2 regions of the Pseudomonas sp. S30_BP2TU TE3576 genome follow, and region 2 is predicted to be linked to the other one. Evidence: riboswitches for the same ligand, from Rfam matches in the RefSeq annotation. Region 2 holds a riboswitch; the other holds the start of a gene.
What was found. Region 2 has a riboswitch for cobalamin ahead of cobW (cobalamin biosynthesis protein CobW). Riboswitches for the same ligand answer to the same signal wherever they lie in the genome.
Positions count from the first base shown of each region.

Region 1: another riboswitch for cobalamin. It lies ahead of cobO (cob(I)yrinic acid a,c-diamide adenosyltransferase); the one in region 2 lies ahead of cobW (cobalamin biosynthesis protein CobW).

Region 1 covers NZ_JBNDLK010000001.1:1,400,299-1,407,854, reverse strand. Annotated here, with positions in the region: gene ABIA48_RS06370 (class I SAM-dependent methyltransferase) at 1-189, shown strand, start outside; gene ABIA48_RS06365 (PQQ-dependent sugar dehydrogenase) at 310-1,623, opposite strand; gene ABIA48_RS06360 (hypothetical protein) at 1,690-2,274, opposite strand; cobalamin riboswitch at 2,428-2,661, shown strand; gene cobO (cob(I)yrinic acid a,c-diamide adenosyltransferase) at 2,744-3,355, shown strand; gene ABIA48_RS06350 (cobyrinate a,c-diamide synthase) at 3,352-4,752, shown strand; gene bluB (5,6-dimethylbenzimidazole synthase) at 4,749-5,399, shown strand; gene cbiB (adenosylcobinamide-phosphate synthase CbiB) at 5,396-6,304, shown strand; gene cobD (threonine-phosphate decarboxylase CobD) at 6,297-7,289, shown strand; gene ABIA48_RS06330 (cobyric acid synthase) at 7,286-7,556, shown strand, end outside.
Region 2 covers NZ_JBNDLK010000001.1:5,762,744-5,770,299, reverse strand. Annotated here, with positions in the region: gene cobN (cobaltochelatase subunit CobN) at 1-3,539, opposite strand, end outside; gene cobW (cobalamin biosynthesis protein CobW) at 3,543-4,613, opposite strand; cobalamin riboswitch at 4,717-4,929, opposite strand; cobalamin riboswitch at 5,125-5,350, shown strand; gene ABIA48_RS26400 (CbtB domain-containing protein) at 5,472-5,663, shown strand; gene ABIA48_RS26395 (CbtA family protein) at 5,675-6,382, shown strand; gene ABIA48_RS26390 (cobalamin biosynthesis protein) at 6,379-6,792, shown strand; gene cobM (precorrin-4 C(11)-methyltransferase) at 6,877-7,556, shown strand, end outside.

The DNA of each region.
Region 1 (7,556 bases), 4.4 Mb from region 2:
TTGCTGCGGGTCGCAGGGCTGGCGGTATTCGATAACACCCTGTGGAGCGGGCGCGTACTCGAGGCCAGTCCCGAGAGTGCAGACACCCGAGCGATCCAGGCGCTCAACCGAGCCTTGAAAGACGATGCGCGGGTGGATCTGTCGTTGTTGCCGTTGGGTGATGGGCTCACTCTCTGTCGCAAACGCTGAACCCTGTGGGAGCGGGCTTGCTCGCGAAAGCTGATTGACAGTCAACATTGATGTTGAATGTTATGACGCCTTCGCGAGCAAGCCCGCTCCCACATTGGGTAGAGGTTGGCAGTTGGGCGTTTATTTAGCCGCCGAAACCCGCCACACCTTGTTCCCCACATCATCGGCCACCAGCAGGTCGCCTTGCTGGTCGATCACCACGCCTACCGGGCGACCCATCGCTTGTTCCTTGTCGTTGAGGAAGCCGGTGAGCACGTCAACCGGTTTTCCCACAGGTTTGCCGGTGCTGAACGGCACGAAAATCACTTTGTAGCCGCTGTGGGGTTTGCGGTTCCACGAGCCGTGCTGACCGATGAATGCCCCTTGCGTGAAAGGCGCCGGCAGCTTGCTGTTTTCGGCGAAGGTCAGGCCAAGGGATGCCGTGTGCGGGCCGAGCGCGTAGTCCGGGGCAATGGCCTTGGCCACCAGGTCCGGGTTTTGCGGCTCGACGCGAATGTCGACATGCTGCCCGTAGTAACTGAACGGCCAGCCATAGAACCCGCCGTCCTTCACCGAGGTGATGTAGTCCGGCACCAGGTCGCTGCCGATTTCATCCCGTTCGTTGACCGCGGTCCACAGCGCGCCACTGTGCGGTTCCCACGCCATGCCGTTGGGATTGCGCAGGCCGGAGGCGAATATGCGATGCTGGCCGGTGGCACGATCCACTTCCCAGATCGCTGCGCGACCTTCTTCCTTGTCCATGCCGTATTCGGCGACGTTGCTGTTGGAGCCCACGGTGACGTAGAGCTTGCTGCCGTCCTTGCTGGCGATGACGTTTTTGGTCCAGTGGTGGTTCAGCGGGCCGCCGGGCAAATCGACCACTTTGACGGGTTGCGACTTGATCGCCGTGTCGCCGGTTTCATAGTGGAATCGCAACAAGCGATCAGTATTGGCAACGTACAGATTTTTGCCGACCAGTGTCATGCCAAACGGCGAGTTGAGGTTTTCCAAAAACACGGTTCGGGTTTCCGCGATGCCGTCGTGATCCTTGTCCCGTAGCAACGTGATGCGGTTCGGGCTGGGCACGGTAGAGCCGGCACGCCCCATGACTTTCTTCATGACCCAACCGCGAATGCCATTACCGTCTTCGGGTTTGGGTGGTGCGGCGGTTTCCGCCACCAGCACATCGCCATTGGGCAGCACATAAAGCCAGCGCGGGTGATCCAGGTGTTCGGCAAAAGCGGCCACTTGGGTGCCATTGGCAGCGATGGGCTTTGCACCCTCCGGCCAGCCAATGGCAGGTGCAATGTTCACGGTCGGAACCAGGGTCTTGTTGGGTTCTGGTAGTTGAGGTGACGGGCCGGTGCCGTCGGAGACTTGCAGCCTGGAGGTCTCGCCACAAGCGGCGAGCCCTCCGCAGAGCGCGATAACGAGAACGAGCGGGGGCGTGCGCATGCTGATGTTCCCTATGAATGCCTTGTTCTAATCATAGAGAAGCATAGCCATCCGATGGTTCAACCCTTAGCCGCGTGCTTCCTTGAACAGAACCGCAATGCCGGGGTGATAGTTGCCGGCTTCGTTGCGCAACTTGCGATAGGCGTAAGGGAAATACCAGGCCACAGCGCAGGTGTGTTCCTTCTGCAGGTCGTCGACCATGTCCTGGAGTTCTTCCGGCGTGGCGCCTTGCTGGGCTTTTTGCGGGGCGACGAACAGGCAGCCGAGCTTCAGGTCGCTGGCATGGCTCACTCGCTTTGCGTCGCTGGCGATATCGAGCAGGGCCTGGGTCAGATTGAGACTGTTGACCCGTGGCCAGCGCTGGCTGGTCTGGATGTAGGCGCGGGTTTCGGGCGAGGCGAGGAACAGGTCGGCGCGGCTGTTGCGTTCGCCTTCTTCGGTCTGTTTACGGGTTGGTGTCTGTTGCAGCGTGACCATCTCGGCCATCCAGGCTGCGGCAGACAGCAATCCGAGATTGGCTTTTTCGTCGTGCCAGTACGGTGTGTCGCCATCACCGCGGACGGCGTTATAGCGGTCGATGCATTCGAACCAGTGCTCGAGCACCGGGCGCAGGAATTCCAGCTTTGGATTGCTGATGATCATGCCTTGCATGGGCTCACCCTTGTTATTGTGTTGTGGGGTTGTGGCTCTTTGATATCACTGCTGAGAGCGTGGCACAAGATTGGCGTCAGTTTATTGATTGACAGCAGTTATTCGGCAGGTGGCCTCCCGGCTTTAATTGACGCTCCACCCCCAACCCTCTAACCTTCGCGGCTTGTTTCAGGTGCTCTGTGGCTTGGGTCGACAGAGTGAAACAGGGAAGCCGGTGAGTGAGTTCTTCTTCTAGTCGAAGGCCCGCAATTCCGGCGCTGCCCCCGCAACGGTAAATGAGTGAAAACTGTGTCTGGTGCCACTGTGTCGATTTGATGCGGGAAGGCGCACAGTCTGGCCCCGCGGCCACTCATGAGCCCGGAGACCGGCCTGATTCATCCAGCGGCATCACGGTGGGCGATGCCAGGCTTTTTGCCTTCTATTGTTGTGCCTGCCCGCCGTTATTCCAGCCTCAACGGAGAGCTCCCCCATGACTGATACCCCCGATCGTGACGAACGCCACCTGGCGCGCATGCAGCGCAAAAAAGCCGTGATCGACGAGCGCATCGCCAATTCGCCGAACGAGTGCGGCCTGTTGCTGGTGCTGACCGGCAACGGTAAAGGCAAGAGCAGTTCGGCCTTCGGCATGCTCGCCCGCGCCATGGGGCACGGTATGCAATGCGGCGTAGTGCAGTTCATCAAGGGCCGCAACAGTACGGGCGAAGAGTTGTTCTTCCGACGCTTTCCCGAGCAGGTGCGCTTTCACGTGATGGGCGAAGGTTTTACCTGGGAAACCCAGGATCGTCAGCGCGATATCGCCGCCGCCGAAGCCGCCTGGGCGGTGTCCCGGGAACTGTTGCGCGATCCGTCCATCGGTCTGGTGGTGCTGGATGAGCTGAACATCGCCCTCAAGCACGGCTACCTCGATCTCGATCAGGTGCTCAGCGACCTGCAGGCCCGACCGCCGATGCAACACGTGGTGGTCACCGGTCGTGCCGCCAAACCGGAAATGATCGAGATGGCCGACACTGTCACCGAAATGGGCATGATCAAACACGCCTTCCAGGCCGGGATCAAAGCGCAGAAAGGCGTCGAGCTGTGAACACGCCTCGTCATTGCCCGGCGGTACTGATTGCCGCGCCGGCCTCCGGCCAGGGCAAGACCACCGTCACCGCGGCGCTGGCCCGATTGCATCGCAATCAGGGGCGCAAGGTTCGCGTATTCAAGTGCGGTCCGGACTTTCTCGATCCGATGATCCTCGAACGTGCCAGCGGTGCGCCGGTGTATCAACTGGACATGTGGATGGTCGGCGAGCAGGAAAGTCGCCGGCTGCTGTGGGAAGCCGCCGCTGAAGCCGACCTGATCCTTATCGAAGGCGTCATGGGGCTGTTCGACGGCACGCCGTCGAGCGCCGATCTGGCGCGACATTTCGGTGTGCCGGTGCTGGGTGTGATCGATGGCACCGCCATGGCCCAGACCTTTGGCGCACTGGCCTTGGGGCTGGCGCGTTATCAGCCGGACTTGCCGTTCGCCGGGGTGCTGGCCAATCGTGTCGGCACGCTGCGCCACGCGCAACTGCTCGAAGGCAGCCTGACGGAAGGTTTGCGCTGGTACGGCGCGCTGTCCCGGGAAACCGGGATCGAATTGCCGAGCCGACACCTGGGGCTGGTGCAAGCCAGTGAGTTGAACGATCTTGACCTGCGCCTCGATGCGGCAGCCGATGCCCTGGCCAGCAGTTGCGAGGTCGCGCTGCCACCGGCAGTCGAGTTTGCCGCCCCCGATGCCATCGTCGTCGAACCGCTGCTGGCCGGTGTGCGCATTGCTGTCGCCCGTGACGAAGCCTTTGCGTTCACCTACGGCGCGAGCCTGGATTTGCTGCGGGCGATGGGTGCCGAGCTGTCGTTCTTTTCGCCGATCCGCGACAGTGCGTTGCCGGAGGCGGACAGCCTGTATCTGCCGGGTGGTTACCCGGAACTGCACCATGTCGCACTGGCACAAAACACCGCGATGCTCGAGGCGATCCGCGCGCACCACGCCGCCGGCAAACCCTTGCTCGCCGAGTGTGGCGGCATGCTGTATCTGCTCGACGCCCTGACCGATGTCGAGGGCACTCGTGCCGAACTCGTTGGCTTGCTGGCCGGCGATGCGGTCATGCAAAAGCGTCTGGCAGCGCTGGCGTTGCAAGCGGTGGAACTGCCGGAAGGTTCGCTGCGCGGGCACACCTATCACCATTCGCTGACCACTACTGAACGGGTGCCGATTGCCCGTGGCACGAGCCCTAACGGCGGGCGTGGAGCAGAGGCGGTTTACCGTGACGGGCGGATGACCGCCTCCTACGTGCACTTTTATTTTCCGTCCAATCCCACGGCGATTGCCGCGCTGTTTGCGCCGAGCCTTGAGGCCGCTTTCGCGAACAAGCCCGCTCCCACAGGGGATCGCGTTTCTTCAAACAGCTCACTTTTAAATGTGGGAGCGGGCTTGCCCGCGAAGAGGCCATGACCGACAACGCATTCTCCGAAGTCGAGCGCGCAGCGGTCTACCGCGCCATCGCTGAACGCCGCGACATGCGCCACTTCAGCGGCGGTACGGTCGAGCCCGAATTGCTGCGACGTCTGCTCGAGGCCGCGCATCAGGCGCCGAGCGTGGGCTTGATGCAGCCTTGGCGCTTCATCCGCATCAGCGATCGCGCCTTGCGTGGGCAAATCCAGGCCCTGGTGGAAGAAGAGCGCATTCGCACCGCCGAGGCTCTCGGCGAGCGCAGCGATGAGTTCATGAAGCTCAAGGTTGAAGGTATCAGCGATTGCGCCGAGGTGCTGGTCGCCGCACTGATGGACGACCGCGAGCGGCATGTCTTCGGGCGCCGCACCTTGCCGGAAATGGACATGGCTTCGTTGTCCTGTGCGATCCAGAACCTGTGGCTGGCGTCCCGCGTGGAAGGGCTGGGCATGGGCTGGGTGTCGCTGTTCGAGCCGCAAGCCCTGGCCGATCTGTTGAAGTTGCCACCCGGAGCCAAACCGCTGGCGGTGCTGTGCCTGGGGCCGGTGAGGGAGTTCTATCCGGCGCCGATGCTGGTACTCGAAGGCTGGGCGCAGGCGCGTCCGCTGCAGGAATTGCTGTACGAAAACTTTTGGGGAGTGAGTCAATGAGTATGGCGTTGTTGAGTGTCGCCGCGGTTGCGCTGGATGCGCTGCTGGGCGAGCCCAAGCGCTGGCATCCGCTGGTGGCGTTCGGCCGTTTTGCCGAGCGCATCGAGCAACGTTTCAACGGCGGCGGTCGAGGCTGGCGCAGCCATGGCGTCACCGCGTGGGTGATCGCCGTGCTGCCGCTGGTGCTGTTGGTCACGGCATTCTCCTGGGCGCCGTACGTTGGCTGGATCGTCGAGATTCTCGCGCTCTATAGCGCCCTGGGCATGCGCAGCCTCGGTGAGCATGTCACGCCTGTAGCCACGGCCTTGCGCGGGGATGATCTTGATGAAGCACGCAAACGCGTGAGTTATCTGGTCAGTCGTAAAACCAGTGATCTGGATAAAACCGAAGTCGCCCGTGCCGCCACCGAGTCGGTACTGGAAAACGGCAGCGATGCGGTGTTCGCGGCGTTGTTCTGGTTTGCCGTGGCCGGCGCGCCGGGCGTGGTGCTCTACCGTCTGAGCAATACGCTGGATGCGATGTGGGGCTATCGCAACGAGCGATTCGAACGCTTCGGCTGGGCGGCGGCAAAGATCGACGACGTCCTCAATTACATTCCTGCGCGTCTGGTGGCGCTGACTTACGCGCTGCTGGGTAAAACCCGTCTGGCGTTGAAATGCTGGCGCACCCAGGGGCCGACCTGGGACAGCCCGAACGCCGGTCCGGTGATGGCGGCAGGGGCGGGTGCCCTTGGCGTCGAATTGGGTGGGGCGGCAATTTATCATGGTGAACTGCATCAGCGTCCGCAGTTGGGTGAAGGTGCGCCGGCGGATGCCGACTCCATTGACCGGGGCTGGCAGTTGGTCCAGCGCGGGGTCTGGTTATGGCTGCTGATTCTCTGCATAGGAGCCGAATTTTATGCTTGAGCACGGTGGACGATTGCGCAAGGCAGCGCTCGAATACGGCATAGATGAAGCCGAGTGGCTGGACCTGTCGACGGGCCTTGCGCCCTGGCCGTTCCCGGTGCCGGAGATTCCGCTGCGGGCCTGGGCCCGTTTGCCGGAGGCGGACGATGGTCTGGAGCAGGCCGCCTGCGATTACTACGGCACCTTGCAGGCATTGCCGGTGGCTGGCTCGCAAATGGCGATTCAACTGCTGCCGCGATTGCGTCGGGCGGGCAAGGTCGGCGTGCTGTCGCCGTGTTATGCCGAGCACGCCGAAGCGTGGCGTCGCGACGGCTACATCGTGCGCGAAGTGCTGGAGCATGAAGTCGACTTCTTTATCGACAGTCTCGACGTGCTGGTGGTGGTCAATCCGAACAATCCCACGGGCCTGAGCCTGACGCCCAGTCGCCTGCTCGACTGGCACACGCGGCTGGCCCAGCGCGGTGGCTGGCTGGTGGTGGACGAAGCGTTCATGGATAACACGCCGCAACTGAGCCTGGCGCCGTTTGCCCATCAAGTCGGATTGATCGTATTGCGCTCGTTCGGCAAGTTTTTCGGCCTGGCCGGTGTGCGCCTGGGGTTTGTGCTGGCCGAGCGCAAGTTGCTCAAGCTGCTGGCTGAACAAGTGGGGCCGTGGGCCGTCAGCGGGTCAACCCGGGTAGTGGGCCAGGCCTGTCTGCGCGATACCGAAGGGCAGGCGCGGCAACGGGTGCGCACCGAAGCGGCCAGCGAGCGCCTGGCGTCGTTGCTGGAACAACACGGCTTCAAGCCCGAAGGCGGTTGCGCGCTGTTCCAGTGGCTGATCACCGAACGCGCCGAAGAACTGCATGAATTCATGGCCCGGCGCGGCATTCTGCTGCGGTTGTTCACGCACAACAGCAGCCTGCGATTCGGCTTGCCCGGTGATGAAATCGCCTGGGTGCGACTGACGCAGGCGTTCGAAGATTTCGCCAAGGAAAACCAATGACCACGCTGATGGTGCAGGGCACCACATCGGATGCCGGTAAAAGTACGCTGGTGACCGCGCTGTGCCGTTGGGTCACGCGTCAGGGTGTCAGAGTGGTGCCGTTCAAGCCACAGAACATGGCCCTCAACAGTGCGGTGACCGCCGATGGTGGCGAGATTGGCCGCGCCCAGGCGGTACAGGCCCAGGCCGCACACCTCGAACCGCACACCGACATGAACCCGGTATTGCTCAAGCCCAACAGTGACACCGGTGCCCAGGTGATCATCC
Region 2 (7,556 bases):
TTGGCCGCCCGGGAGCGGATCACCCGGTTCAGCTCTTCCTTCAAGGTGCGGATTTTCGGCAAGTCCGGCTGGCTGTGGTCGCCATGATAACTGGCTGCGGCCTCACCTTTCAGGCTTTCCACCGCCGCGAGCATGCCACCCTGGAACTGGTAGTAATCGTTGGAGTCGAGCAAATCGTGCTCGCGGTTATCCTGGTTTTGCAGCACTGCTTGCACCTGGCCCAGACGCTGGGTGAATTGCTCCCGAGCCGCGGTACCTTCGTCAGAGCCGCCGTAAGCGTAGCCGCCCCAGTTCAAATAAACGGCGACCAGATCCTCACGGGTCTGCCATAGACGACCGTCGATGGCGCCCTGCACACCTGCACCGTAGGCGCCGGGCTTGGCCCCGAAAATCCGCCAGCCGGCCTGACGTCGCGCCGTGTCTTCATCGAGCCCCGCCTGCCGCAAGGCTGCACGTTCGTCGCGCACCTTGGCCGCCAGCGGGTTGAGATCGTCCGGCTCATCGAGGTCGGCGACCGCTTGCACCGCCGCGTCAAACAAGCGGATCAAATTGGCAAAGGCATCGCGGAAAAAACCGGAGACACGCAAGGTCACGTCGACTCGCGGGCGGTCGAGCAAACTCAACGGCAGAATCTCGAAATCATCGACCCGCTGGCTGCCGGTCGCCCAGACCGGACGCACGCCCATCAACGCCATGGCCTGGGCGATGTCATCGCCACCGGTGCGCATGGTCGCGGTGCCCCATACCGACAGACCGAGCTGGCGCAAATGGTCGCCGTGATCCTGCAGGTGCCGCTCCAGAATCAGGTTGGCCGACTGAAAACCGATGCGCCATGCTGTGGTGGTCGGCAAATTGCGCACGTCCACCGAGTAAAAGTTGCGCCCGGTGGGCAGCACGTCCAGGCGCCCACGACTCGGCGCACCGCTGGGGCCGGCCGGGACGAAGCGCCCGCTGAGGGCGTCAAGCAGACCGCGCATTTCCGCGGGGCCGCAGGCGTCCAGCCTTGGTGCGACCACTTCGCGCAAGCTGTCGAGGATGGCTTGCACTTCATTCCAGTTTGCCCCTTGTGGGAGCGGGCTTGCTCGCGAAAGCGGTGGGTCAATCGACATCAATGTTGAATGCTCAACCGATTCGCGAGCAAGCCCGCTCCCACAGGGGTTATTCAACGCGTCCGAAATCAACTGCGCGGCAAACAGTTCCAGGCGCTCGCGGGTATCGCCCGCCGTACGCCAAGTGTCGTCGCTGATAAGCAAAAGAGGCTCGGGACGCGGCCCCGCCCAGGACTCGGCCAGTACACAATCAAGCGGATCGAAACCCAGTCCGAAGGCCTTGGCCAGCGCCCGCAGCAGACTCGATTGCGCACCTCGGCCATCGCCCCTTGGAATGCGCAACAACGCCAGCAAGGTGTCGATGCGCAAACGACCGGTGGGCGATTCGCCGAACACATGCAGGCCATCGCGGATCTGCGACTCTTTCAAGTCGCACAGGTAGGTGTCGAGTCGCGGTAACCAGACCGCCGCGTCGGCATCGCTGTCGAGCTGTTCGTCCAGTTGCAGTTCACGGTCAATGTGCGTGTCGCGCACCAGTTGCAGGATGTCGCGCTGCAACTCTCGGGCGCGGCGCGGATCGAGCAACTGCGCTTCGTAATATTCGTCCGCCAACAGCTCGAGGTTGCGCAACGGGCCGTAGGTTTCGGCGCGGGTCAGCGGTGGCATCAGGTGATCGATGATCACAGCCTGGGTCCGCCGCTTGGCCTGGGCGCCCTCGCCCGGGTCGTTGACGATGAACGGATAGATGTTCGGCAGTGACCCGAGCAACGCGTCCGGCCAGCAGTGCTCCGACAACCCCACGCCTTTGCCCGGCAACCATTCGAGGTTGCCGTGCTTGCCGACATGGATCACGCCATGCGCGCCGTAGGTGTTGCGCAGCCAGAAGTAAAACGCCAGGTAACCATGGGGCGGAACCAGGTCCGGATCGTGATACACCGCGCTCGGGTCGACCTGATAACCCCGCGCCGGTTGAATGCCGACGAAAGTCAGGCCAAAACGCAGGCCGGCGATCATCATCCGTCCGCTGCGGCACATCGGGTCGTTTTCTGGCGTACCCCAGCGTTCGAGCACAGCCGCGCGGTTGGTTTCGGGCAGTGCGTGGAACATCGCCAGATATTCGTCCAGCGCCAGACTTTGCTGACACGGACGCAGGTCGAGGGTATCCAGATCGTTGCTGACGCCACCCAGCAACTGCTGGATCAGCGCGGTGCCGCTGTCGGGCAATTCGGCCGGCAACGGATAACCTTCGGCATGCAGCGCCCGCAGGATATTCAGTGCGGCGGCCGGGGTGTCGAGCCCGACGCCATTACCGATGCGACCGTCGCGGGTCGGGTAATTGGCGAGAATCAACGCAATGCGTTTATCAGCATTAGGTACCCGCGCCAGATCGACCCAACGCCGCGCCAGTTCGGCCACGAAATCCATGCGCTCCGGTTGCGGCCGGTAGCAAACCACATCCGACTGACTGCGCTCACTGCGCCACGCCAGATCCTTGAAACTGATCGGGCGACTGATGATGCGGCCGTCCAGTTCCGGCAAGGCAATGTGCATCGCCAGGTCACGGGGGCCGAGGCCCTGTTCGCTGGCGCGCCAACCCGGTTCGTTGTCCTGTGCGCAAATGGCCTGAATCACCGGAATATTGCGGCGAAACGGGCGCAGATGCGGGGCTTCGGGGCTCGACTGGGCGAACCCCGTGGTGTTCAGGATCACCGAGACGCTGGCCTCATCCAGCCAGTCCTCGACCACGCCAAGGCAACCGGGTTCTTTCAGGCTGGCCAACGCAATCGGCAACGGATTCAACCCCGCCGCCTGCAATCGCTGGCAAAAAACATCAATGAAAGCAGTGTTCGCCGCCTGCAAATGCGAGCGGTAAAACAACACCGCCGCCACGGATTGATCGGCGTGCCAGTCGGCCTGCCAGTCGCTCAGTGCGGCAGAGTGTTTGTGCGGATGGTAAATCGCCGTGCGTGGCAGGGTTTGCGGCTCGCCCCAGGTGTAATCGCGTGCCAGCCAGCGGCTCGCCAGGCAGCGGAAAAAATTCAGCGCATTACCCATGCCGCCCTGACGCAGAAACTGCCAGAGCCGATCGCGATCCTCGGCGCCGACCGTGCTCAGGTCGCTGAGCTCCGGGTCCGGGCGATCATCGCCCGGCACCAGAATCACCTGCACGCCGCGCTGCGACAGTTCAACCAGACGCTCGATACCGTAACGCCAATAGGCGATGCCGCCGTGCAGCGAAATCAGGATCACCTTGGCGTGACGCAGAACCTCATCGACGTACAAGTCGACCGAGGCATGGTTCTGCACCTGCATCGGGTTGGCCAGGCGCACGCTCGGGTAATCGCCGGGCAACTGCTGCGCCGCTTCGGCGAGCAGCGCCAGGCTGGAATCGCCACTGCACAGGACCACCAGGTCGGCGGGGGTTTGTCCAAGGTCGGCGATGTTGTCATCCGACACGAAACCGCCGGGCTGGGTCCTGAGCAGGTGCATGGCTTACACGCTGAGCGCGGCGCGCAATTGCGCTTCGAGAACAGTGGCGTCCAGTTCCTGGCCAATCAACACCAGGCGGGTGATGCGCGCTTCTTCGGCGCCCCACTGGCGGTCGAAATGCTTGTCGAAACGCGTGCCCACGCCCTGGATCAGCAGGCGCATCGGTTTGTTCGGGATCGCCGCAAAACCCTTGACCCGCAAGATGCCGTGCTGGACTACCAGTTGGGTCAGCGCGTCCATCAGCAGGCTTTCGTCGGCCTGGGGCAGTTCGATGGAGATCGAATCGAAGGCGTCGTGATCGTGGTCGTCATGATCGTCGTCGCCATCGTGATGATGGTCGTGGTGGCTGTGACGGCTGTCGATGTGTTCTTCGGAGCCGGCACCCAGGCCGATCAGCACGTCCAGCGGCAGGCGACCGCTGCTGGCTTCGACGATTTTCACCGCAGGCGGCAATTCTTCGGCGACTTCCAGGCGCACGCGGGCCAGGTCTGCCGGGTTGATCAGGTCGGTTTTGTTGAGGATGACCAGGTCGGCGCTGGCCAATTGGTCGGCGAACAGCTCGTGCAGCGGCGATTCGTGGTCCAGGTTCGGGTCGAGTTTGCGCTGGGCGTCGACCTGATCGGGGAATGCGGCGAACGTGCCGGCGGCGACAGCCGGGCTGTCGACCACGGTGATCACCGCGTCAACCGTGCAGGCGCTACGGATTTCCGGCCACTGGAAGGCTTGCACCAGCGGCTTTGGCAGTGCCAGGCCCGAGGTTTCGATCAGGATGTGATCGAGATCGCCGCGACGGGCCACCAGTTCGCGCATCACCGGGAAGAACTCCTCCTGGACGGTGCAGCACAGGCAGCCGTTAGCCAGCTCATAGACTCGGCCGTTGGCCTCTTCTTCGGTACAGCCGATGGAACATTGCTTGAGAATTTCGCCGTCGATGCCCAACTCGCCAAATTCATTGACGATCACCGCGATGCGGCGGCCCTGGGCGTTGTCGAGCATGTGCCGCAGCAGCGTGGTTTTACCCGAGCCGAGAAAGCCTGTGACGATAGTGACGGGGAGTTTGGCCAGTGTTTTCATCGGATGCCCTTTGGCTAAGCTGGCGGGCATACGGGACGACAACCGGCAACGCGGGCGCGCGTGCCTGAAGAGTTCGCCACCGGATCACCCCGCCCGGTTGAAAGTGAGAATCTGTGTCGAGGCAGGTCTCCTGGCTGACGGTGTGCCAGCCTTGAGCCTGGCATTCGCTGCGCCTTCCCGCCGGACTCATGGATTGAGCCTGCAGTGGCGTGGCAGCGAACATCACCGTTCACAGTTGCGGGGGCAGCCGCGGCATTGACCGCGTTCCCTTCTTAGCTTCGGCAAACGCCGAAGAACCTCGAAAGCGCAAGGCTACGCATGGTCTTGGGGCGGGTCAATGTTCACGTGACTTCTGCGGTGTGCCCTTCGCGAGCAAGCCCGCTCCCACATTTGATCGGGTTCTTTCAGGGGAAAAGGGTCAAGTGTGGGAGCGGGCTTGCTCGCGAAGAAAGCGACTCGGTTTACAGTTGAGAACCCTTGCCAATTGACGCCCAACCCCCTCCCATGCTCTCCTACACGCCTTGTTACGGGTGCCCTTCACAGGGTGAAACGGGAAACCGGTGAATCATGTGCTTTACTCTTAAGCCATGTCAGTCCGGTGCTGCCCCCGCAACGGTAAGCGAGCGAAGCATCAGATCCACTGTGCCACTACGGCATGGGAAGGTGATGCTTTCAGGAACAGGCAGAGGCCTGCGCCCCTCGTGAGCCCGGAGACCGGCCCGCAACACAAAGTGACCAGTACGATCACTGAACCAACAAACCCGCGGTGGGCGGGCGCTGTTTGAAACGCTGCGCGCCTGGTCGTGCAGTTTTTTGCATGCGCTCTTATTCCCCGCTGACAGACCAGAGGGATACGCCATGTCGATCATCAGCAGCACCGGCCACATCACCACCAGCACCACTTCTACCCTGGCCCAACGTCTGACCGCCGCCGTCTGCGCGTCGATCCTGGGCGCCTGTCTTGTCTATTTCGCCGGTTTCTCGCACATCGAAGCGGTGCACAATGCCGCCCACGATACCCGTCACAGCTCCGCGTTCCCGTGCCACTGAGAGCTGTTGACATGATCAAGCGTATTGCGCAAACCGCAGGCTTCACCGGACTGCTGGCCGCCCTGTTGTTGACCCTGCTGCAAAGCTTCTGGGTCGCGCCGCTGATTTTGCAGGCCGAGACCTACGAAAAAGCCGAACCGGCCGCCGTTGAAGTTCACCAGCACGCCGATGGCGCCATGGCTGCTCACACCCACGATGCGCAAGCCTGGGAGCCGGAAGACGGCTGGCAGCGTGTGCTGTCGACCACTGGCGGCAACCTGGTGGTGGCCGTCGGTTTCGCCCTGATGCTGGCCGGCCTGTACACCTTGCGTGCACCGACCAAAACCTCTCAAGGCCTGCTCTGGGGCCTGGCCGGTTATGCGACCTTCGTGCTCGCACCGACGCTCGGCCTGCCACCTGAATTGCCCGGCACTGCCGCCGCCGATCTGGCACAACGGCAACTGTGGTGGATCGGCACCGCCGCCTCCACCGCCGTCGGTATCGCCCTGGTTGTGTTCAGCCGTCACTGGCTGATGAAAGTCCTCGGTGTGGCGATCCTCGCCGTTCCCCATGTGATTGGCGCACCGCAACCGGAGGTGCATTCGATGCTCGCTCCGCAAGCACTGGAAGCCCAGTTCAAAATCGCTTCGCAGCTGACCAACGTGGCATTCTGGCTGGCCCTGGGCCTGATCAGCGCCTGGTTGTTCCGCCGCAAAAGCGATGGTCAATACCACGCATGACTGCTGCCAGCACAGCGCCGACCCTGGTGGTCGGCCTGGGCTGCCAGCGGGGCTGCCCTGTCAGCACGCTGCGGGCGCTGCTCGACCAGGCGCTGGAAGCGCATCAGATCCCGCTTCATGAGATCAAGGCCCTGGCCAGCATCGATTTGAAGCGCAACGAACCTGCACTGATCGAACTGGCGAAGCAGCTTGGCCTGGAATTGATGTATTTCAGCAGCCAGCAACTTGCCGCTTATGAGCAGCAACTCAGTCATCAATCGCAGATAGCGTTTGAGCGCACCGGTTGCTACGGCGTGGCGGAAAGCGCCGCGCTGGCCCTGGCCGAACAACTGGCCCAGGCCCCGGCAAAACTGCTGATCCCACGACAAAAATATGCCCAGGCGACCCTGGCATTGGCCGGCGCGGCATAAAAACCCCGATAATCCCCGCCATTGATCATGAACAATCTTCATCTGAAGCCCTGTTCATCCCCCTTTTTCCCACAGGAACCGACGATGACCGTCTACTTCATTGGCGCAGGTCCCGGCGACCCCGAACTGATTACCGTCAAGGGCCAGCGACTGATTCGCAGCTGCCCGGTGATCATTTATGCCGGCTCTCTGGTGCCGGCCGCCGTACTGGAAGGTCATTGTGCCGAACAGGTGGTCAACAGCGCCGAACTGCACCTGGAACAGATCATCGACCTGATCAAGAGCGCCCACGCCAAAGGCCAGGATGTGGCCCGAGTGCACTCCGGCGATCCGAGTCTGTACGGCGCCATTGGCGAGCAGATTCGCTATCTGCGTGAGCTGGGCATTGCGTTCGAGATCGTGCCCGGTGTCACCGCAACGGCAGCTTGCGCGGCCCTTTTGGGCGCCGAACTGACGCTGCCGGACGTTTCACAGAGCGTGATCCTGACTCGCTACGCCGACAAAACCGCCATGCCAGCCGGAGAGGAGTTCTCCAGCCTGGCGCAGCACGGTGCGACCATGGCGATTCATTTGGGGGTTAATCACCTGCCGAAGATCGTTGAAGAGCTCGTGCCGCATTACGGTGCCGATTGCCCGATTGCGGTGGTGCATCGCGCGAGCTGGCCGGATCAGGATTGGGTGGTGGGAACGCTTGAGGATATTGCCGGGAAGGTTGAGGCGAAAGGCTTTCGCCGTACGGCGTTGATTCTGGTGGGTCGGGTGCT